3 regions of the Thermosinus thermophiluss DSM 23256 genome follow, and region 1 is predicted to be linked to each of the others. Evidence: riboswitches for the same ligand, from Rfam matches in the RefSeq annotation. Region 1 holds a riboswitch; each other region holds the start of a gene.
The links. A riboswitch is a leader RNA that binds a small molecule or an ion and turns the genes downstream of it on or off. The one in region 1 is predicted to bind cobalamin.
Positions count from the first base shown of each region.

Region 2: linked by a shared signal. The riboswitch ahead of BLQ99_RS00410 (ABC transporter substrate-binding protein) and the one ahead of BLQ99_RS08990 (TIM barrel protein) in region 1 are both predicted to bind cobalamin.
Region 3: linked by a shared signal. The riboswitch ahead of BLQ99_RS01075 (energy-coupling factor ABC transporter permease) and the one ahead of BLQ99_RS08990 (TIM barrel protein) in region 1 are both predicted to bind cobalamin.

Region 1 is NZ_FNBU01000013.1:40,624-48,372, reverse strand. It holds gene BLQ99_RS09015 (MFS transporter) at 1-519, opposite strand, end outside; gene BLQ99_RS09010 (hypothetical protein) at 751-1,098, opposite strand; gene BLQ99_RS09005 (energy transducer TonB) at 1,222-1,896, opposite strand; gene BLQ99_RS09000 (ExbD/TolR family protein) at 1,900-2,310, opposite strand; gene BLQ99_RS08995 (MotA/TolQ/ExbB proton channel family protein) at 2,307-2,930, opposite strand; gene BLQ99_RS08990 (TIM barrel protein) at 2,918-3,907, opposite strand; cobalamin riboswitch at 4,052-4,229, opposite strand; gene BLQ99_RS08985 (epoxyqueuosine reductase) at 4,400-5,173, shown strand; gene glmS (glutamine--fructose-6-phosphate transaminase (isomerizing)) at 5,241-7,070, opposite strand; gene glmM (phosphoglucosamine mutase) at 7,389-7,749, opposite strand, start outside.
Region 2 is NZ_FNBU01000001.1:81,769-89,517, forward strand. It holds gene BLQ99_RS00395 (TonB-dependent receptor plug domain-containing protein) at 1-687, opposite strand, end outside; gene BLQ99_RS00400 (ABC transporter ATP-binding protein) at 702-1,481, opposite strand; gene BLQ99_RS00405 (FecCD family ABC transporter permease) at 1,489-2,505, opposite strand; gene BLQ99_RS00410 (ABC transporter substrate-binding protein) at 2,502-3,425, opposite strand; cobalamin riboswitch at 3,523-3,706, opposite strand; gene BLQ99_RS00415 (acyl-CoA dehydratase activase-related protein) at 4,052-4,963, opposite strand; gene BLQ99_RS00420 (DUF1657 domain-containing protein) at 5,035-5,241, opposite strand; gene BLQ99_RS00425 (hypothetical protein) at 5,335-6,411, opposite strand; gene spoVAD (stage V sporulation protein AD) at 6,431-7,435, opposite strand; gene BLQ99_RS00435 (acetate uptake transporter) at 7,705-7,749, shown strand, end outside.
Region 3 is NZ_FNBU01000001.1:216,331-224,079, forward strand. It holds gene BLQ99_RS14865 (hypothetical protein) at 318-461, opposite strand; gene feoB (ferrous iron transport protein B) at 480-2,327, opposite strand; gene BLQ99_RS01055 (FeoA family protein) at 2,352-2,570, opposite strand; gene BLQ99_RS01060 (energy-coupling factor ABC transporter ATP-binding protein) at 2,718-3,560, opposite strand; gene cbiQ (cobalt ECF transporter T component CbiQ) at 3,579-4,346, opposite strand; gene BLQ99_RS01070 (energy-coupling factor ABC transporter substrate-binding protein) at 4,410-4,697, opposite strand; gene BLQ99_RS01075 (energy-coupling factor ABC transporter permease) at 4,694-5,437, opposite strand; cobalamin riboswitch at 5,559-5,742, opposite strand; gene serS (serine--tRNA ligase) at 5,903-7,174, opposite strand; gene BLQ99_RS01085 (HD domain-containing phosphohydrolase) at 7,322-7,749, opposite strand, start outside.

The sequences.
Region 1 (7,749 bases):
TAAAACGGAAAAACTGAAATGACTGGTTAAGTAGAGGCCTAATGCCGGGGCAAAAGCCATCGCAGCCGTCGTAGTTAAGCCGAAATATCCCATCCCCTCTCCCAGCCTGGCTTTGGGAATAATATCGGCCGCTACCGTACTGGCGGCTGTGCTGGTAGCGCCCCAGCCAAAGCCGTGGATAAAGCGGATTAACAGCAGGATCCCCAGCGACGGCGCCCAGATGTAAGCCAACACCGCGCTGATAAAGACGGCCAGTCCGGACAGGAAAATGCCCTTGCGGCCGTAATAGTCCAGTGCTTGCCCCGCCACGGGACGCATTATGACCGCCGCGACGGTAAAGATGCCAACGATCAAGCCGGCCGCGGCGTCACTGCCGCCCAAGTGCTTGGCATAAACCGGTAAAGTCGGCAGCAGCATCTGAAAGCCGCAAAAGATGAGCAGGTTAATCGTGCAAATCAAAATAAAATCTCTGGTCCACAGCCGTTCCCGCAAGCTATCCGCACTATCCCTAACTGCCATTGTCTCATTCCTTCCACCGCCGAATCGCCCTGCACATGACCGGTAAACCGTAAAAGCAATTGGTAAGAGAGGAAGTCTAATCCTATAATATCGAATATTTTACTTAATATCTAGCCCCGCTGGGGTTTCACCGGCGGGGAAAATGCAAAAAATACCCAGTAGCGGCCGAGCTTAATCAACTACTGGGTCATTACTGTCTGTTAGCCAATTGTCGCATCGTATACCCATAAATTACGGCGCTGGTTCTCTTTTCGTTCTGACCTTTACATCTTCCACATAACGGGCGTAAGCCCGGTTTTCCTCCACCCGGACCACAACATAGCGTTTATTGTCTTCGGTAATCAGTTCATCACCGGGGTTGACAGTTACGACCGATACATACATGATTGTTGCCCCGGTGGCTTCATCAATAATCACATAATACTCGTAAGGCGCTTTGGTCGGGGTCTCGGGTTTGGGCTGCGGTAGCGGCAAAAGTTGCGGGGCGGTAAAGTATAAAACGCCAACCATGGCAAGCACGCCAACAATAAAGCCGCTAAAAAAGGATAGAAACCCTTGTCTGCGTCCAGGCTGAGCCATTTGTTTTGACCTCCCGTTTTGTATCATTTCCGCCGCCGCGTTAAGTTATGTAAAAATGGGTCTATTCATATAATGCCTTTATCTGGCTACGGGCATTGGCCGCCAACCATCTGACGGTAAGGATTACGAATTTAGGCGGAAAGCGACGGACAATGACGTAATACAGGAAACGGGAAAACCGGTGTTCTCGTCCTTAGCCGGCACAAAAGTCCATTGGCGCACGGCCTGAACTGCCGCATTATCCAATATTTCATAGCCGGAAGAGCCGACAACCCATACGTTACCGGCCCGCCCTTCTGCCGTTATTTCAATTTTAACCCGAACCGTCCCTTCCCAGCCCTGGCGCCTGGCTTGTTCCGGATAGGTCGGTTCGGTTTTTCGCAAAATGCGTGGCGGCAGTATATTTTTCCGCCCTACCCCGGCAGAAGGCCCCACCCCCGCAGCCTGGCCCGGATCGCTCGTTATCGCGCCAGACGCAGCAAGCGGCGTACTTCCTTCCCTATTGCTTTGCGCACTTTCGGCTACGTCTCCGTTTTTTTGCCCTTCGCCCATATTCAAGGCGGGTTGCGACTGCTGCGCTGTCGTCGGCGCATCAGGGGTTGGCGGCAAAGAGGATACTGGCGAAACAGCCGCCGGTATACTGGACGTGATCCCGGCATGAGCAATAATGTCTACTTCCAAAGGTGCATCCCGCCCCTCAGGAAAGTAATCCGCCATCCACCCTATCGCGATTAGCAGCAAGAAGTTAACAAAACCGGAAACGATTAGGGCGCGTCGCCACCGTGACTGCTCCATCATAAATCACCTCGGCTTAGCCTCGGCCGCAATGGCAATCCGGCGAACGCCGACCTTTTTCAGCTCATCAAGCACCGTGATAACTTTGCCATATTCAGCCTGGTGGTCTGCCCGCAGGACAAACGAAGTGTCTGCCGACCGTTCAAGCTCGGCCTGTATCCGGGCGCCCAAAAGCGCCAGCGGGACTTCTTCCCGCTCAAAGAAAATCGTACCCTGGGCGGTAACCGTGATGGCTACCTGTTTCTGCATATCGGCCTGAGCCGCTGCCGCCCGCGGCAAAGCAACCGGAATGGTCTTCTGCTCAACCATATATAACGTGCTCATCATGAAAAACACCAGTAAAAAGAAGATAATATCAATCATTGGTATTATCATGAGTTTGGGCTGCCGTTCAAGGCGCAAATTCCTCAGCTTCATCCTACTTTCCTCCGCCCCGCCGCATCCAGTAAGCAGGTAAATGCCATCTCCATGCCGGTAATGATTCGGTCCAGGCGCTGCGCGAAATAGCTGTGGGCCACCAGCGCCATGACGGCTACGCATAGTCCGGCCGCAGTCGCAACTAATGCTTCGCCTACCCCGCCGGTAATCGCGTGAGGCTGTCCGGATCTGATGGCCATAATGCTAAAAGAGTTTATCATGCCAATAACGGTGCCCAAAAGCCCTAGCAGCGGCGCCAACGTAACGATGGTTTCCAAGTAGCTGAGCCGGTCCCGCAAACGGGCAGTTGCCAATGCGGCCGCACCTTCCAGTGCGTTCTGGAGAAGCGCCGGGTCAAGAACGCCCTTTTGCAATACTTTCAAAATAATTCTGGGCGTTATTCCGCTCGTTTTTTCGCATAAAGCCATGGCCTCCTGCCATTGGTCCTCGCCTAACTTTTTCTCCAGGAGAGCAAGAAACTCATCGCTTGTTTCAGCGGTACGATAATACTGCCAGCGTTCAATAACTATTGCTATTACCATAATGGAGCAAGCCAATAAAGGATACATAACCAATCCGCCTTTTTGAAAAAGAGCGGCTATTTGGCCTAACAATTCCATGATACTTCACCTCGTGCCAAAATATTCCCCTGCAGCGCCGCCTGCTGGGTGCTTATGTACTGAGACAATTCAGCGCGACAGCGAAACGTAAATTCGTGCACCAAATACCGGGGTTGTATATAATCAACGATCCTATGTACATCAGGGTGTTCAAACGGGCGATGCTGGTCAATTTGCAGAATGTGAGCCATAATCCGGTTTTTGTCAAAGGAACCGTCTGCTGTTTTTATCGTCCGGAGTACATATTTGCCTGACAGTGAAGAGTGCAAATGAATGCCTTGGATAGCTTCTTTTAGTTCGCCAAGCTTTTTAAGCGTTGCCAAGATATAATTAATCCCCTCCTGCTGGGTGCGTAGTGCCGTGTTGGTATTCATCAAATGTCCCGTATCCAACATAAACCCTTTATAGGGATGATTCACCTTTTCCAGTAAACGGGCGGCCAGCTTCGCGTCGCACAAGGTAAGACCAGGCCACCAAAGGTTTTCAAATAAGATCGTGATATTGCTTTTTATACCGTCCATGACGGCGTTAACCAATTCAATCGTCCCATTAATTACCTGCTCATCGCTGTAGCCAAAGTCGTAGGTAAAAAGTTCCCCAAACCGGGCGTTGCTTACATGCAAAACGGCATACTCGGCTCCTGTGGCAATAGCTTTTTGGATTTCCGCCCGGTAGTTTTCGACCAGTATCGCGCGGTCTGCTCCGCCGTAATGCTTCACGATGTTCGCTTCATTACCGAATTGCAATACTAACTGCTGCCTGTCGCCCAGCCAAAAGTCCAGCCAGTTAGACCAATAACGCAGATGGACCCCTTTAATTAGGTGCCGTGGAACTATCCGTTCTTCCCATGGCTGGTCAATCAATAGTTCCAGTCCTGCTAGATCATGCTCATGCAAAAAATTATGCAAAATTTTGCCGTCACGGTCAAAAGTGCGTAGATCGTCCTCGTATGTAGACAAATTACATAGCTGTATCAATAGTTTATCCCCCATAACCGCCACAGGGCATAAGCCTGAAAAGCCGCCAACTTCCTAACAATAAATCCCGGCCCATGACAGCCGGGATAAGAACGCATTATGTACTAGCGCTAGATAATCCCCTCCCCATCGCTCGTGGGTCATGCGGTGATTGTCAGTTAGGCAGTTCTCCTGGCTCTGGCTCATAGCTACCCCAACCTTCCCAAGGCCTGGCCTCAGTGGTATAATTTGGTTCGCTCCCCATTACAGTGGCGGGACCGCGCCGGTCTTGCACCGGTCTTCCCTATTAAGCCCTACGGGCACCTAACCCGCTTATTCAGTTTTAACTCCTGCGATTATTTTATCATCTTGGGTTTACGGCGTCAAATCGCTTCCCGGTTATTTATTATTATCACCAATTACTTTGGGGGCAAATTTACGATACAATTCGTACACTTATACATTATAATGTAATTAGGATTGACTAACCTATTACTAATAACGAGGTGAATCATGCTGCTTTTGGAGGATATCGCCAAAGAGGTTAATCGTTTTGCCTTGGAAAGTCCCCTGAATGTAGTAGAACCGCTCGGCGGCCTGCGGATCTTTGATTCGCCACTGATCGGCATCGCCGCTGCCGACGACCCGCTATTCGCAGAATTAAAAAAAGAAACCGTCATCGGGCCCCACCATCTCTTACCGCGCGAGTGGCTTCCCGCCGCGAAAACGGTAATTTCCTATTTCCTGCCCTTCACCGCGGCGGTACGCATCGCCAACCGCAGTAAAGGGCTTCCGGCCACCGAATGGCTATACGGCCGGATCGAGGGCGAACTCTTCAATGAAGCACTGCGGCAATTTCTCGTGAACTGGGTAAAGGATATGGGCGGGCAGGCGGTTGCTCCGGCCCTGGACGCGCGGTATCAGGTAATAAATAAGCGCAGCAACTGGTCGGAGCGGCACGTGGCCTATATTGCCGGACTTGGGACCTTAAGCCTGAACTGTTCGCTCATCACCGCCCGCGGCTCGGCCGGCCGGGTCGGCAGCATCGTCACCAGCCTGGAACTTGAGCCAACCGTGCGGCCTTATCGGGAAATTTATGAATACTGCACCCGTTGCGGCGTGTGTATCCGCCGCTGCCCGCCTGTGGCTATTGACGAGAACGGCAAAAACCACCAAATTTGTTCCGAATACTTGGATAACGAAATCAAACCACGCTACGCCCCCCGTTACGGCTGCGGCAAATGCCAGACCGCCGTCCCCTGCGAAGACCGGATCCCCGGCCGCTAAACCTCACTCCCTATCGGTCATATCAGAGAAACAGCCCGACATTATGCTGTCGGGCTGCCTTTTTTGGCTATTCCACCGTCACGCTTTTGGCCAGGTTGCGCGGTTTATCCACGTCGGCGCCGCGGGTAACGGCAGCGTAGTAGGCCAACAGCTGGAGGGGGATGACGGCAAGAATAGGCGCAAGGTATTTATCGGTAGCCGGGATGAAAATGGTATGGTCAACGTATTTTTTAATTTCTTCGTCGCCCTTCATGGCAATACCGATGACCACGGCGTCCCGCGCCTTGACTTCTTTAATGTTGCTCAGCATTTTTTCATAAACGTCATGCTGGGTGGCCAGGGCGATGACCGGCACGCCCTCGATGATCAGGGCCAAGGTGCCGTGTTTGAGTTCACCCGCAGCATAGGCCTCGGCGTGAATATAGGAGATTTCCTTCAATTTGAGCGAACCTTCGAGGGCGACGGCATAATCGAGGGAGCGGCCAATGAAGAAAACGTCTTCGTTGAAGCCGTACTGCTGGGCAAAGGTCTTGATCGGTTCCACGTCTTCGAGCAGCTCATGGGCCTGGCCGGGCAGGGCGCGCAGACCCTTGATGAGCTCCTGAATGCGTTCGGGCGGCAGCGTTCCCTTGAGTTCTGCCAGATAAAGGGCCAGCATGAACACGCTTATCAATTGGGTTGTATAGGCCTTGGTCGAGGCAACGGCGATTTCCGGACCGGCCCAAGTATAGATTACCTGATCGGCCTCCCGGGCAATCGACGAGCCGACCACATTGGTAATGGCAAGGGTACGGGCGCCCAGCCGCTTGGCTTCTTTGAGAGCGGCCAGGGTGTCGCTCGTTTCCCCTGACTGGCTGATAACGATCGCCAGGGTGTGTTCGTCCGTCAGCGGCGACCGGTAGCGGAACTCGGAGGCAATATCGACCTCAACGGGAATGCGGGCAAGCTGCTCCAGATAGTACTTGCCTACAATCCCGGCGTGGAAGGCCGTGCCGCAAGCAGTAATGACGATCTTTTTAATATTGGCCACATCTTCCTTGGTCCACTTGAGTTCGTCGAAAACAACGCGGCTGTCGTCTTTGGCCAGGCGGCCGGTCATCGTCTCGCGGATGGCCTTGGGCTGCTCGTAGATCTCTTTGATCATGAAGTGCTCGTAGCCGCCTTTTTCGGCTGCTTCGGCATCCCAATTCACCTCGAAGATCTTTTTCGTCACCGGCACGCCCTGACGGTTCATGACCCATACCGAATCTTTGGTGACGATGGCCATTTCGCCGTCGCTTAGAATATAGGTCTTACGGGTCCGGTTGATGATCGCCGGGATGTCGGAGGCGATAAAGTTTTCGCCTTCGCCCAGTCCAATGACGAGCGGATTGTCCTGTTTCGTGCAGATAAGTTTATCAGGATGGTCCTGGCACATAAAGGCCAAGGCGTACGAACCCTCAATCTCGGCCAGCACCTTTTTCACGGCCGCCTCAAAATCGCCGGTGTAATATTCCTCGAGGAGGTGGGCCACAACTTCGGTATCGGTCTCCGATGCGAAAACATGGCCTTTCGCGATGAGCCGTTCTTTGATATGCAGGTAGTTTTCAATGATCCCGTTGTGCACTACGACAAACCGGCCCGTGCAGTCGGTGTGGGGGTGGGAATTGACATCCGAAGGCCGGCCATGCGTCGCCCAGCGCGTATGGCCGATGCCGATGGTCCCCACCGGCATGTGGTTTTCTACCTTTTTTTGCAAAATACTTAGGCGGCCCACACTCTTTTCCACATTGATTTTATTGCCGTCAAAGACCGCGATGCCCGCCGAATCGTAGCCGCGGTACTCCAGTTTCGTCAGGCCTTCAAGCAAAAAGGGAGCGGCCTGTTTCGGACCTACATAGCCTACAATGCCACACATGCAATGTTCCTCCCAAAATTCAAAATAGGGTCGGTAAATTGCTGCCGCCGCCGTTTTGTCCTGCAAGTCGCCTCGCAGTTTTGTCGGCCGGCTTACGACCGCAGTGAGCCGAGAGGCATCCGCTGACTGCTCGATAAACCTCTTCCTCGTCTGCTTGCGGCCACCAGCCGCAAGCGCCAGCGCTTTTATCGTCTAGTGTTTGACGAAATTTCACCGTCTATCCATTTCTCACCTCCAATACTCATTACTTTACTATATATGCAGAGGAGCACCGCAGTGCTCCTCTCATATACTACTATAACCATAGCATTTGGTCAACTAACCCAGTTCCTGACGGATAACATCGGCGATGGCGCTCACGATGCGCTCCAGTTCGGCGGCAACCGGCCCTTCGGCCATTACCCGGATAAGCGGCTCAGTGCCGGAAGGCCGGACGAGGATGCGGCCAGCCTCGCCCAAGGCCGCCTCGCCTTCGCGAATGGCCGCGGCAATGCGCTCGTTTTGCTGCCAACCTTCCTTGGACTTGACCCGGACGTTAACTAAAAGTTGCGGAAACCGGGTCATCACCTTCGCCAGTTCAGACAACTTCTTGCCTGTCTTTTGGACGTTGGCAATGAGCTGCAGGGCAGTCAGGATGCCGTCACCGGTAGTGTTGTAGTCACTAAAGATAATATGGCCT
Region 2 (7,749 bases), on a different contig from region 1:
CAACCTGACGGTGGCGTTTTTCCCGTCGTACTGATTGTTGGGGCGCTGGCCGTCCGTCTTGTCCTTGGCGCCGGTGATATACCAGCGGAAGCCCCGTTCCTCGCCCTGATTGACAATACTGCTGCGGAAGGTGCCGTTATTGCCCCCGCCAATATCTAAAATTGTCTTGACCGAGCCAGCGCCTTTTTTCGTAATAATGTTAATCACGCCGCCCACGGCATCAGACCCGTACAAGGTGGAACCGCCGCCGCGCACAACTTCGATCCGCTCGATATTATCCAGCCCGATAATCGTGCTGAAGTCAAGCGGGCCACGGCCATAGGCCGCGCCTTGCGGCAAATTCAGCCGCTTGCCGTCCACCATCACAACGGTGCGGTCGCTGTCGTTAATATAAACTGTAGCAAACTCCCCAGCACCGCCTTGTTTCTTAACCACCACCCCCGGCACGCCTTCCAGCGCGTCGGCTAAATTGCGCGCGCCTTTTTGCTCAAGCTGCTCGCCGGTGATAACGGTCACGTCGGCCGGCGTGCTGGCCAAGGCCTGCGGAACGCGGGCAGCGGTCACGGTGATTTGGTCCAGCTGAAATACCGGCTCCTCCGCCGCGAAGGCCGGGCTTGCCACCAGCAGCGTTCCCACCGCCAGGGCCGATGCGATGCGTTTGGTTAAAAATTTCTTGCCGTAAGACATTGATTTACCTCTCCTTACAATGCAAAATTTGGTTGGACGTAAATATGGCCATCGGTATTATGCAGGACAAATTCCATGTCGTACATTGTCGCCAGCACCTCGGTCGACAGCACGGCTGCCGGCGGGCCGCAGGCCAGCATCCTGCCGTTTTTCAGCAGTAAAAGATTTGTGCTGAACCGTGCGGCAAGATTAACGTCATGGATGACGGCGACAACGGCAATGTTGTTTTTGGCCGTTAATTGTTTAATGAGTCTTAAAATCACAAACTGGTTGTATAAATCCAGATGCGACGTCGGCTCGTCAAGCAGCAGAATTTCCGGGCATTGGGCCAAAGCGCGGGCGATCAGCGCTTTCTGCCTTTCCCCTTGGCTCAGCTTGCTCATTTTCGCATCCCGCTTCTCCCACATGCCGACGTCTTGCAGTGCTTTTTCCACAATGCGAAAATCTGCCGCCGTTTCGCTGCCAAACCGGCTGATATGGGCAAACCGTCCCATCAGCGCCGTTTGGTACACACTATAATCAAAAACGGCTTCTTCGGCGCCGACGACGGCGATTATTTTCGCTAGGTCGCGCCGGGGGAAGCTACTGACACTTTCGCCCTTAACCAGGATGTTGCCTGTTTGCACCGGCAAAACCCCGGCAATGCACCTGAGTAGCGTAGACTTCCCTGTGCCGTTGGGCGCGATAATGCTGAGAAAATCGCCCCTGTCCACGGCAAAGCTAATATTATGCAAAACGGTTTTGGCCCCGTACCCGGCCGATACATTTTGAACTTCCAGCAATCTTTCTTTCATGGCTTCCTCACTGTCTGCGGTCTGTTCGGTACAAAATATACAGGAAGAACGGGCCGCCCAGCAGCGCGGTGACAACACCCACCGGCACCGGGGACAGACTGGCAAACAAGCGCGTCACGCTGTCGGCCCACAAGAGGAAGATCGCCCCCCACAGCGCGCACGCGGGCAGCAGCAGTCTGTGCTCCGGGCCGATAAGCTTGCGCAGCATGTGTGGCACAATAAGTCCGATAAAGCCGATAATGCCGCTTACCGCGACAACCGTGCCGGTTATCAAGGTTGTGCACAATAGTAAGCTGACCTTGACTTTGGCTACATCCACTCCTAAAAACTGGGCATTCTCGTCGCCGGTTGCAAGGATGTCCAAATCCCGGGCAAACAGCATGATCCCTGCCAGGCCAATGGCAATAAGCGCCGCCATTAGCGTCAGGTTTTCCGGCGGATTGCCAAGGCTGCCCAACAGCCAGAACAAAATCGGCCCCAGCTGCTTGGTATGAAGAGCCATGATGGAGCTGAGCAACGCATTGAGTAGCGACCCCAGGGCAACGCCGGCCAAAAGCAACCGGTTGGAACTAAGCTCCGCCCTGTCACCGCCGCCAAGGATGTATACGATAAATATCGTGACCGCCCCGCCGGCAAAGGCATAGAAACTTACAAACGCGGTGTGGCCAAGCACAATGGCCACAGCAGCGCCTAACGCCGCTCCGGATGAAACCCCCAGGATAAACGGATCGGCCAGGGGATTTTTAAACAAGGCTTGATAACAAGCCCCGGAAACGGCCAAACTGCTGCCGATCAGCATAGCCAAGGCCAGCCGCGGCCACCGGATTTCCCACACGATCTTGCTATGCACCGGCGGCAGTTCCGGGCCGATTTCTACGGGCAGCAACCGCTGCACGACGATAGCCGCAATCTCACCGGGCGCAATGTCCGCCGAGCCGATGGACAGCGCGGCAACAGCCGTACCGATGAGGACGACTGCCGATAATAACAGGACTATTGATTGGGTGCTACGGAATTGTTTCATCGTTCACTGCCACTTTTCGTAGAGGAATGAAGAATTGCCGCAACCTCTTCAAGGGCGGCGAAACTGCGCGGTCCGGGCCGCGCCAAAAAGTCGTCGGAAACGTAAAAAATGCGGTTTTCACGTACAGCCTGAATGTCATTTAGCTGAAACTTCGTAAAGACCTCCGTCTTCTTCCCGTAGACGCCGTGCCGCACCACCAGATAAGTGTCAGGGTTGTAGGCATACAAAGTCTCAAAATCAGAAGAAAGGTAGTCAACCTGCCTGGCGCCGGCCACATTGACGCCCCCGGCCTGGACGATGACGTCATGGATATAGGATTTCGCCCCAACCGTGAGCAGCGGTACGTCCCATATTTCCACAAAGACCCGCCGTTTATCGCTACCTGCATGTAAAGTCCGGATGTTTTGAAGCTTTTGCGCCAGTTCGCCGGCCAGCTTTTCCCCGTTCGCTTCTTCATGGACAAGACTGCCGATCAGGCGGATCGCCTTTAAGACTTCCTCCATGGTCTGGGGTTCGATGGCCGCAACGCGAATACCCGCCTTTTCCAGCGCCCGAATGGTCTGGTAGTGCATTTGACCGCTGGCCAAGACAAGGTCGGGGCGCATCATGACGATCGTCTCAATATCGGGGCTTTGAAAACCGCCGACTTTGGGCAGCTTTTTGGCTTGTTCCGGAAAGTCGCAGTAAGTAGTAACGCCAACCACCCTGTCGCCGGCTCCCACGGCAAAGAGAATCTCAGTAATGGAGGGGGCCAAAGAAACAATGCGCAGGGGCTTAGTTTCCGGTATGTCAATACTTCGTCCCAAAAAGTCCTGCAGCTGGCCGCGGGTAGAAGTCTTGCTCTCCTGGACAGGCAGCAGCATGATCAAAATAAACAGGGACATTACAAAATAAACCGACCAGTATAGGAGTTTGCGCATGGCGTTTCCCCCTAATAATCTTCAATAAAAAGCCCGGCTAAACAGCCGGGAAGAAGAACGCTACAGCTAATCCCCTCCCCATCGCTCGTGGGTACCAGCGGTGATTGGCAGACAGGCAGTTCTCCTGGCTCTGGCTCATCGCTCGCCCAAACCTTCCCAGGACTCTTCGTCCCAGTGGCATATTCTTGGGTCTGCTCCCCATTACAGTGGCGGGACCGCGCCGGCTTTACACCGGACTTCCCTATTAAGCCCCGAAGGGCACCTGTCCCTGACATTTTAAGTTTAGGAACCGTAGAGTTTAGGAACCGCAGAGGACGCGGAGATAAAATTTTATTAAAATTAATTAAAACCTCAAGTGCGATGTATATCGCACTCTCCGTGCGCTCCGCGGTTCAATCCTGGTTTTCCTGGCTTGTGATGCCAATTTATTGGCATGATTATCTCTGTGGTTAAATATCGACTTTCCTGTTTTGTGGTGTTTCAGAAAAAATATACCACCGATTACTAACAAGGTCAATAAAAAATTTGGCTTGTCATTCTTGCGGCCTGATGACATTGTCCGCGTGGTTAGAGGTAACTGCGCCGGCGTATCTGATATAGTTTTTCGGCATAATGCTTCCTCCTCGTTAAGGTTTTAATCTTCGATTCGCTAAATCCCAAAAGGCTTCTACCCGCGTAATGATCCCGGCGCTACCGGTATGCTCGTCAATATTGATGAAAATATACGGTTTATCGCTTTTCCGGAAAACATGATGTTCCAGGTACTCATTGATAAGCGAATCCGGACCGCAGCCAAAGCTCGACACCATAACAATGCCCGTAATATCGCCTTGACGGCAAAAATAACGGGCCGCTCCGGCGATCTTGGCCGATAATTGCCAGTAGATGTCCGGCGCAAAGACTTTAGCTTCATCATAGAGGACTTTGCTTGCGATGTTATCCGGAGTAACAATCGCGGCCCCCTGGGCGGTCAGCGTACCGATTATGTCTTTACAAAACAAGGCGTCCTTCAGCAGGTAATTATGCCCGATGACGGCGATGCGGGGCCGGGGTGGTTGATTGGGCGATGGCGCCGGGGCCCGCCAGGATTTCAACGACCGGCTGTACGCCAAATTTCCGGCCAGCGGGGAACGTCCCATCGCCTGGCAAGCGGCATAGACGGCCTGAAATTGCCCGGCCAGCGACTTGGTTTCGATATTGGGAGCTATCAACCGTTCGGGGGATAGGCTAAACGTATTTCTGACTATATCGGGCAGTCCGGCAAATTTGGCGCAGAAATAAAAATGGCGGTGGTACCGGACAATACGCGGAACAAAAATATGGCTGCATTTATCCAATAAAGAAGCAACATGCCCCAGATACACCTTAAGCGGCAGGCAGGATTCGTCAATCGCGAGCGACGTACCTTGATCCAGCATGCGTTTGTTGGTTTCGCCGGATACCGTAACTTGAACTCCCATATTCTGAAAAAAAGCAGTCCATAAGCTGCCAAAATCATGGTATAGCAGCGCCTGGGGGATCCCGACATTATCGACCATATTATTCATCCTTTACCAAGAAAAAGTTGCCTGCCATTAAAAGGGAGGTAGTTCGGCTACCTCCCTCGCGGTTATTGTTCTTGGTTTTTTAGTTTGTTCTCGGCAGTAGAACTAAGGCGGCTGTTGAGTTGCGCGATGTGCCGGTTCATGTCTTGAGACATTTGCTCAAACATTGTCTTAGCGCTTTGATCGTCAGTAGCCGTAGCAAACTGTGCGTACGTACCTTTAGCGGCTTCCGCGGCAGCAATGGCTTTCTCCAAATCTTTTTTTACGGTCATAATGTTAGCCTCCAATCATAAAATGTTGAGCGCTACATTAATATTTTTTACCGGCCGCACGCATTTATAAATGGAAAATATGGTCGCTATCGGTTAATTTTTCCATTTTTGTTTCTTCCGTTTAATGCAGTCGACAAACGCCTCCAGGCGGGTAATAATGCCGACGTCGCTCGCGTGTTCATCAATACTGAGCGTGAGCAGCGGCAAGTCATAGTCCCGCGCGATGTTTTTCAGCGCGTACTCGGCAACCACCTCGGGCATACACCCAAACGGGTAGATATGGATTATGCCGTCGTACCCGTTCTTGGCGCACCATAAAGCGCCACCGACCGTTCTTAACCCTTCACCGCCGACATGATAGTTGAGATAAGGCCGCGCCTTGTTTAGATAGGCCTTCTCTTCATTATGCAAGCCCAGCGCCTGCAGCATGGTATTTAAAAACACCCAATCGCCGGTATAGACAAACCGTTTAACCTCTACCCCCTGTTTTATCAATTCATCTTCAATGGCATGGTTTACATATGGTTCAAGCAAGACATAAAACTCGCCAACTAGGCCAATTCTGACCGGCTGCCTGGCAGACTGCCCAACGGCCTGCACCAAGTCAAGCACGGCGCTTTGTTTGTAGCTTATATCGCTGAAACTCAGGCAGCCGGTAAAGTGCCGCGCCGCGTTGTTGCAGATGGCAATCAGCTTGTCCGGAAAATCTGAGCGCGCTCCGTAATAATTCTTGGCGCTGGTAATAGCATCAAGGGCTTTAAGCGTCTTTACGGCCAGCGTGATGTTTTTTAAAATGTCCAAACGATTAACCTGCGGCGCAGCCTGCCGCAGGAAGCGGTACAGACTGCTGAAAAGATTGTTAGTGTCAATAGTATAAAACCGGACGTCTCCGCGCTTGGCCAACTCGATTTTCTGCACGGCGTTATAAAAACCTAAACGGCACTTGCCGGCGCCGCATACGGTTAAAAAAGTATCGGCGCCACGGTCAATACTTTCCAAGAAATTACCCATATTGATTTTGTATGGCAAACATACACCCTCCGGGGAATAGAGCGAACCCAGCTCGACCGTTTTTTTCGTAATCGGCGGCGCCTCAACCACTTCAAAGCCCAGGTTGGTTAACATATTGTAAACTGGGATACTCAGATACCCCATATGGGGGTAAGTCACTTTCAAAATTTCGACCTCCTTATATTTCCACCGCGACGGCATGGGCAATGCAGGGAATGGATTCCTTCTGTTGGTACGAAATCGGGCTGTGCAGGCTGCCGGTACCGATCACTAAAATTTTTTGCAGTTTACGGGCCTGCAGCATTTGATAAAGATAACCGGTAAAGACTACCCCGGAACTGGCGCAGCCGCTGGCGCCGGCGTGAGCATCCTGGTCCTCGCGATAAATCATGCACCCGCAATCTTCGTAGTTTTGCGATATATCCAAGCCCTTTTCCTGCATAAGTTGAATTACTAAAGTTTTGCCGACAACGCCTAAATCGCCGGTAACAATCAGGTCATAATAGGCAGGCTGCCGCCCCGTGTCCTGAATATGCTGCCAGAGCGTGTCAACAGCCGCGGGGGCCATCGCCGGCCCCATGGCGTTTGGATCTTTAATTCCCATATCGATTATTTTCCCGATCGTTGCCGCCGTAACACGCGGCCCGCTCCCGCCATACGCCAGCACCACCGCCGCCGCCCCGGTAACTGTCCACTGCGAAATAGGCGGCCGCTGCACCCCCAGCTCAGTAGGAAACCGGTATTGCCGTTCAGCCGTGTCATGGTGGCTTGATACGGCAACGGCCACTTTATTGGCAAAGCCGCCATCGAGCAGTACGGCGCCAAGCAGCATGCCTTCCGCCAGCGTCGAACAGGCGCCGTACAAGCCTAAAAACGGCCTGCCCAAACTGCGCAAGGCAAAATGGGTGGCCATTAACTGATTGAGCAGATCGCCGGCCAATACATAGTCAACGGTATCGATGGTGCTGTTTTCTTTTGCCACGGCTTTGCGGATAGCCCACTCGAGCATATAGGATTCACATTTTTCCCAGCTATCTTGATTGTTCAGGTTGTCCGCCATTACCTGGTCAAAGTAACCGGCAAGCAGCCCTTCACCTTCCATAGGGCCAACAATGTTGGCGGTACTGGTAATAATAGGTGGCGCTCCGAAAATAATACTTTGCTTGCCTTGCTTTTTGTTCAAAATTTCGCCCCTCCGATCTTATCAGCCGGCAGCCAAGCTGCAACCAACGCCTTCCAATCCGCGCCGTCGGTTTTTCGGTTCTAACGGTAGAGCTATTTTAACGGACGCTATTTTTAGTATTGGCCGGGGCAATAAAATAATTCTTGTAAACAGCCCAGCAAGATTTGCCTCTGCCAATGGAGAGTTTTGTCGAAATTTGTTGACAGAAAACGTATCATATATTATCCTATTTCGTGCCTGCATATACGCACTTTAAAGGAGGCTAGCACTTGAACACCAACGATCAAAAAGTCCAAATTGTCGTTGCCGACCCG
Region 3 (7,749 bases), on a different contig from region 1:
GCTACGGGTATGCCGCAGCTCGGAGAAAAGTAATAGTTTCGTACAAAATAATTATCTCATTATCTGACAATTTGGAATATCGGGGGATTCCTTGCATTTTGTCGGGGAAAATCCTGACGGTAAGAAAAAGCGCTAGCGTGCATTATTAACAAAACCGCAAAGGACGCTAAAGACGCAAAGGGTATACCGGGCGCGCCGCCTGTCGCGCAAAACAGAAATATACTTTGCAGAGCTTCGCACTCTTCGCGTACTTGGCGGTTAAAATATACTTTCCGATATAGCAAAAAGAGACAGCACTTGGCTGTCTCTTTTGTGCTTTACCCGCCGCATTTGCCTTTTTCCCGGCAGCGGCTGCAGCTGCCGCTGCAGCTCGCAAGCAGCAGCTTGTTGCAGCGCGGGCAGCGCACGGCTTGCTGTTGGGTAATAACATATTGGCACTGGGGGCAAACTTGTTTATCCATGCGGATGTCACCTCGTCCTTACATGATAATCCGCGCCACGATGCCGCCGACGACAAAGGCCGCAACCCAGGAGCCAATCCAGATGAGCAGACCTTCTTTCCGGCCCCGCTCTTTGAGCATGACGATCATCGAGGCGATGCAAGGCACAAACAGGGTAATGGTCAAGAGGGCGACAAGCGTCTGCTCCGGCGATAAGGTCATGTCGCTGAGACCGGCAGCGCCGAAGTCGCGGCGGATCATGCCCATAATAAAGACGGTAGCCGTTTCGCGCGGCAGCCGCAGCACCCCTTCCGTAACCGGAGCAAGGGCGTTTTGGATAACCTCCAGCAGTCCGGCAACCTGCAGCAGGGTAATCAGGAAGGCGCCCAACATGAAAAGAGGCGACGCCTCCTTGAGGAAAGCATAGGATTTCGTAGCGGTCTTTTTCAGCACGTTTTCCAGCCGCGGCAGGCGGATGGGCGGCAGATCAATCAGCAGTTCCGACGATTCGCCGGGTAAGACGCGGCTGAGAACCCGGCCGACGATGCCCAGTACGATAAGCAGCGTCAAAATATAAATAACCGTGTACTCGACGCCAATACCGGCGAGCAGGCCAACAATAACCCCCAGCTGGGCCGAACAGGGGATGGCCAGCCCCAGCACGGCGGTGGCGATGGTGCGCTCCCGCGCCGAACCCAGGATGCGGGTGGTAATGGTGGCCATGGTAATGCAGCCGAAGCCAAGGATGACGGGAATGATCGCCCGGCCGTTAAGGCCGATAACATTCATCGCCCGGTCAACCAGGGCGGCCAGCCGGGGCAGGTAGCCCGAGTCTTCCATCAGCGACATCAGGAAATAGAAACCGAGGACGAGCGGCAGCATGAGACCGACAATATAAGTAATCGTCAGGGTTAAGAGGCCAAACTCGCCAATAAGAATCGTCCCCAGCACCGAATCTTCGCTTATAAAGCGGCCGACAAACGCGCGCACGGCCGGCTCGTACATCCCCTGCATCACCGTCTCCTCGGTGAAGCCGACGATATCCTGGGCGACAATCACGCCGATAACATAATACATGATTGCCAAGACCAGCACAAAAATAGGGATGCCGGTTAGAGGCTGCAGCATCCAGCGGCCGAGCTTGGTCGAAAAGCGCGTCCCCTCATTGGTCTCCTTGACAACATGGCGCACAATATCATTCACCCGGTGACGCCGCTCATGGTAAATTTCCTCCCGGCGCGTGCCGGGCGCCACGCCGTGCCGCTCGGCAACATGGGGATCGCCTTCCAAAATAAGCAGCGCTTCAGCCCATGTCCCGGCCCGGTTGAGCATTTCCTGCAGGTCGCGCTTGAGGGCGGGCGGGATATTGCCGGTCCGGGCCTCATACAGACGGTTTTTCACTTCTTCAAGGCCTTTCCCCTTAACAGCCACGGTCGGAATAACGGGCACCCCGAGCAGATGTTCAAGGAGATCTATGTCGACGTGAATGCCCTGTTTGGCCGCTTCATCCATCATGTTGACGGCGACAATAACCGGGATGCCGGTGTCGATAACCTGCAGCGTCAGGAACAGGTCACGTTCCAGATGCACGGCGTCGACGACGTTGAGAATAAGGTCGGCGGCCAAGATGACGTCACGGGCCACTTTTTCTTCATCATTAAAGGATGAAATGCCGTACACGCCGGGCGTGTCCAAAACGACGTCCTTGCCGAATCGGCCATAGGAAATATCAACCGTGGTGCCCGGAAAGTTGGAAACGTCGACATACATGCCGGTTAGAGCGTTAAAAAAGACCGATTTGCCGACGTTCGGATTACCGACCAGGACAATCTTTTTCGCACCTTCCGGTATTTCGATATGACTAAGAGAATTATGGCAGCAGTGCATGCGGATTACTCCTTCCTGGAAGCGTTACGCCGGTTTAACTTCGATTTTTTCGGCTAATTTACGGCCGATGGCGATTTCCTGCTTCCCCTTGCAAATGATGATAGGGCCGGCCGGCACCTTTTCGGCGCACTCCACCTCGGCGCCGACGGAAATGCCGAAGCGGATGGCTTGGGCACGAACAGTTTCATTAGGTATGGAAACAATGCTAACTCGTTGTCCCCGTGAAGCTTGGGCAAGTGTCATAATACATTCCTCCTTTGCTATGATAATCATTCTCAGTGCTATCGAAAAAAATAATATAAGCCAACATGGCGCTATGTAATGAGATTTATTCTCAATCATATTATAAAAAAACTACCGATGCCTGTCAAGGAAATTTTTCCGACCGCTTTACTTATATTTCGCCATCACGCGGCCCACCAGTTCAGCCACGCTGCGGGGAGCTTTGTCCCTGCTACTAAAAAAGCCGGCAGCGACCAGGGCGCTGTAGATTTCGCCCACCAACGGCCGGGCAAACCCGAAGGCGGCATGGTCGGAGCGGTTAAGGACCAGCTCCGGCGGCCCGCCGGCCACTATCTGACCCTGCACCAGGACATAGACCAAGTCGGCCCACGACCATACCCACTCTATGTCATGGGTTGCCACGATCAGCGTCTTGCCGGCGCGGGACAGCTCGTCCAAAATGGCCCGCAAGACTGTCGTGCCAGGGTAATCAAGGCCGGCCGTCGGTTCGTCCATGACCAAGACCTCGGGATCCATCGCCAGCACACCGGCTACCGCCACCCGCTTCTTTTGGCCATAGCTTAGAAAATGGACCGGCTCATCGGCAAATTCGGCCATCTGTACCGCCGCTAACGCTGCGGCGGCCCGCTGCTCGGCCTCAGCCGGGGATAACCCCAAATTCATCGGCCCAAACAGCACATCATCGAGAACGCTGCCGGCAAAGAGCTGAGTATCCTGATCCTGGAACACCAGCCCGATCTTCTGGCGCAGGCGAGTTATAAACGCACGGGAATACCGGTATGGCTCGCCCTTAAACAATAGTTGGCCGGACGAAGGATGCAGAATGCCGTTAAGATGTAAAAACAAAGTAGACTTGCCGGCGCCGTTAGGCCCGACCAGGGCAATGCGCGCGCCGGCCGGAACAGTCAGGCTGACGCCGCGCAAAACCAGTTTGTCTTTGCGATAACCAAAGGATATATTTTTCACTTCCAAAATTGGCTGCTGTGACATAAGTTTTTCCTCGTCATGTTAAATAAAGGCTGTTAGGGCTATTCCCGCCAAAACCGCGGCAATGCCGGTCAGGCGTACCGGGCTTACCTGCAGCGTCGGCTGGCGAAACACCAGCCGGTCATGATAGTTTCGGGCCAACAGCGCGATATGCAGCTGACCGGCCATAATGAACGATTTGCGGCCAATGCTGGCGGCGAGCAGGCTGAGCGCCGCTAAAGCCCGCCGGGGATTGGCGTAGCCAAGCCGCGACTGTTGAGCGGTGAAAATCTGGCCAGCCGTAGCCAGGACGACAAAGATAAACCGGTAGGTGAGCAGGGCAATTTCCGCAACCGCCCTGATGCCGGGAACCCGGGACAGATAAGCGACAATGTGGCCTACCGGCGTGGTTGTCGCCAGCATAAACAGACAGGACACTGCCGCCAAACTGCGCAGGAGCAGGAGGGCGGCAGCAGCAATGCCTTCGGCGGTAATGCCTGCATAATAAGCGCCAACCTTTACAGCCCAAAAAGCGGGAAACGGCTTGGCGCTCACACTTGCCACCACGGTCAGTAAACTTACGGCCAGAAAGGTCAGCGGCGCCAACCATAACCTCAGCAAATAGCGGGGAGGGATTTTGGCATAAAGCATAACGCCGTGCATAAGGGCGATGAGCGCCAGCAAGGTCGCCGGTCGGGGCAAGGCCAGCGCCAAACCAAGGCTACCGGCCCCTAAGAGCAGCCTTTCGCCGATACTGATCTGTTTCAAGCGGTTATTATAAGCAAAATAATCAAGCTGCAGCAAAATCACATTATATCACTATCTTCCACTTCATACCTCATACCTCATACTTCATACTTCATACTTCAGACTTCATACCTCATACTTCCTACCCGCTTTTCCCCGCTGGTAGCCGAAAAAGTAGCCGATAATCCCGGCGCCCAGCGCCGCCTGCACCGCAAACAGGAAACTTGCCACTTCGGCTGACGGCGGTTCCCACAAGCTGGTAAACCAGGGCTGATAATCGGGGCGGATACCGGCAATAATATCCTTTACTTTGTCGTCGGCGCCGCCGAAATCGGCATCTTGCTGGACAGCCAGCGGCAAAACGGCGAGGATAATCGCCAACGCCAAAAGAATAATGTTTTGTCTAAGTATCATGCGTTATTCCTCCGCTCGTTCCACCATAAATCAATCAGGCCCAAGGCGTTGTAACGGGTGAGCGTGTTATAGACAACCACGCTCAGTATCCCCTCGCTTACCGCCAGCGGCAGCTGGGTAAAGGCGAAAATGCTGAGAAATTTCGCATAAGCCGCCCAAAAGCCGCCGACCGCATCCGGAAAAGCCAGGGCCAACTGCCCGGCCGTTACCAGGTAGGTAGCCCAATCGCCGAGCATTGCCGCTAAGAAGATGGCTAATTTTTCGGACAAACCCACCCGGCAGGCTATTTTAAAAATGCCCCAAGCCACAAAGGCGCCGGCGACGCCCATGGCAAAAGTATTGGCCCCCCAGGTGGTAAGTCCGCCGTGGGCCAAAAGCAGCGCTTGAAAAAGGAGGACAATGCCGCTTAGTACCGACGACACGGCCGGACCAAAGAGTACGGCGCTCAAGCCCACACCGGTCGGATGCGAACTCGAGCCGGTAACGGAGGGAATCTTTAGCGCTGATAATACAAAAATAAAAGCTGCGGCCAGCCCTAAAATCATCTTGCGTTCAGGATGCACGGCCAACAGGCCGCGAATGCGCCTTACCCCCACCGCCAAACAAGGGGTCACGGCTGCCAGCCAAATGATCGCCTGTTCTTGCGGCAAAAATCCTTCCATAATATGCATGGCGTGCGCCACGGCCGGCGCTATTACGCCGATAACCAAAAAATACCCCACTAGCCCAATTGCTTTCATTTCGTATCCTTCCTTTTCCAGAAGTTAAAACGCAAACAAAAAATCCCTACCCCTTGCCAAGGTAGAGATTTTGCTATGATGTATTCATGCGCAATCCCCTCCCCATCGCTCGTGGGTCAAAGCGGTGATTGTTGAACAGGCAGTTCTTCTGACTTAGGATCATCGCAAAATCTGCGCCTTCCCAGGGCGATTATCCCCAGTGGCTTATTGCAGCTTTGCTCCCCATCACAGCGGCGGGACCGTGTTGGCTTTGCACCAATCTTCCCTATTAAGCCCGGACGGGCACCTGTCCCTTTATTATATGATTGTCTACTTCGAAAACGGTAAATAGAAGCTTAGAGAAGTATGAAGTATGATGTATGAGGTATGAGGTTAAATAATAGTTTTCATTCTTTGTCGGTGTCGTGCTAAACGACATGGGGGTTTTCCCTAAAATTTTACCGTTATCCTGCCATAATTGTCAAGTTATGCCTTGATAACCTCGACGCCCATATACGGCCGCAGCACCTCCGGCACTACCACCGAGCCGTCTTCCTGCTGGTAGTTTTCCAAAATCGCGGCGACCGTGCGGCCGATGGCCACGCCGGAACCGTTCAAGGTGTGCACAAATTCGGGTTTGGCCTTGGCGTCGCGGCGAAACTTGATGTCGGCGCGGCGGGCCTGGAAGTCCTCAAAGTTGGAGCAGGAAGAAATTTCGCGGTACCGGTTGAAGCTGGGCAGCCACACTTCCAGATCATAGGTCTTGGCCGAGGCAAAGCCCATGTCACCGGTACACAAGAGCATGACGCGGTACGGTAGCCCTAACAGCTGCAACACCCGTTCGGCGTTATTGGTCAGTTTCTCCAGCTCATTATATGATTCTTCGGGCAGCGTAAACTTTACCAGCTCTACCTTGTTGAACTGGTGCTGGCGGATAAGCCCCCGCGTGTCGCGGCCGGCCGCGCCCGCTTCCGCCCGGAAGCAGGCGCTGTAAGCCGCATAGTACAGGGGAAGGTCCTTGGCATCGAGAATCTCCTGGCGGTGGAGGTTGGTTACAGGCACTTCCGCCGTCGGAATGAGGTAGTAGTCAAGCCCTTCCAGTTTAAACATGTCCTGGGCAAACTTGGGCAGCTGCCCGGTGCCGACCATGCTGTCGGCGTTAACGATGAAGGGCGGAAAAAATTCGGTGTAGCCATGTTCGCGCGTATGCAAGTCAAGCATGAAATTGATGAGGGCCCGCTCCAGGCGGGCGCCCGCCCCCTTGTAAAAAGTAAAGCGCGCCCCCGTCACCTTGCCGCCCCGCTCAAAGTCGAGAATGCCCAGGCGTTCGCCGATTTCCCAGTGCGGCCGCGGCTCCCAGGCAAACTGGCGCGGCTGGCCCCACCGGCGCACTTCCTGGTTGTCGGTTTCGTCCTTGCCTACCGGCACCGTTTCATGCGGGATATTAGGGATGTTCAGCAAAATGTTGGTTAAATTTGCTTCCACTTCGCGCACCCGGCTGTCAAGGGCGCTGATGCGATCGCCGACCAGGCGCATTTCGGCAATGAGGTCGTCGGCCGGTTCGCCATTCTTTTTGCGGCGGCTGACTTCCTGCGACACCGTATTGCGTTTATTTTTCAGCCCCTCCACTTCGACTAACAGTTCCCGGCGCTGCCTGTCCAGTGCTAAAAACTCGTCCAGGCTGACAGCGACCCCACGGCTGGCCAGCGCCTGCGCCACTTTTTCCGGATTTTCTCGCACAAATTTAATGTCAAGCATAGCATAAACCTCCTAAACCTGTCGGTACCTAAACGGGCGACAATAAAAAAACCCCCGCCTTTATCAGGAGGGACGAAATTTATGTTTATTGTTTAGTTTTCCTTTTTAATCTTACATTATACCGCCAAAAATGTAAAGTCATTCCAGTCAGCTAACGGTTTGGCGGCCGCCGAAACGCCGGATATACTCGATAAAGCAGCGGGCAATATCAGGATCGAACTGGGAACCGGCGCAGGCGGCGATTTCTGCGACGGCGCTCTCAATGTTAAGAGGAACACGATAGCAGCGCACACTGGTCATGGCGTCGTAGGCGTCGCACACGGCCAGCAGACGGCTGAAAAAGGGAATTTGCTCGCCCGCAAGTCCGTCGGGATAGCCCCGCCCATCGTAGCGCTCGTGGTGATGGCGGACAATCTTGGCGATGGCGCCAAAGCCGTCGATTTCGGCCACAATGTCGGCGCCAATGACCGGGTGGTGCTTGATGACGGCGTATTCGCCATCCGTCAACCGCCCCGGCTTATTGAGGACGCTTTCCGGCACGCCGATTTTGCCGATATCGTGGACCAGGCCGGCCA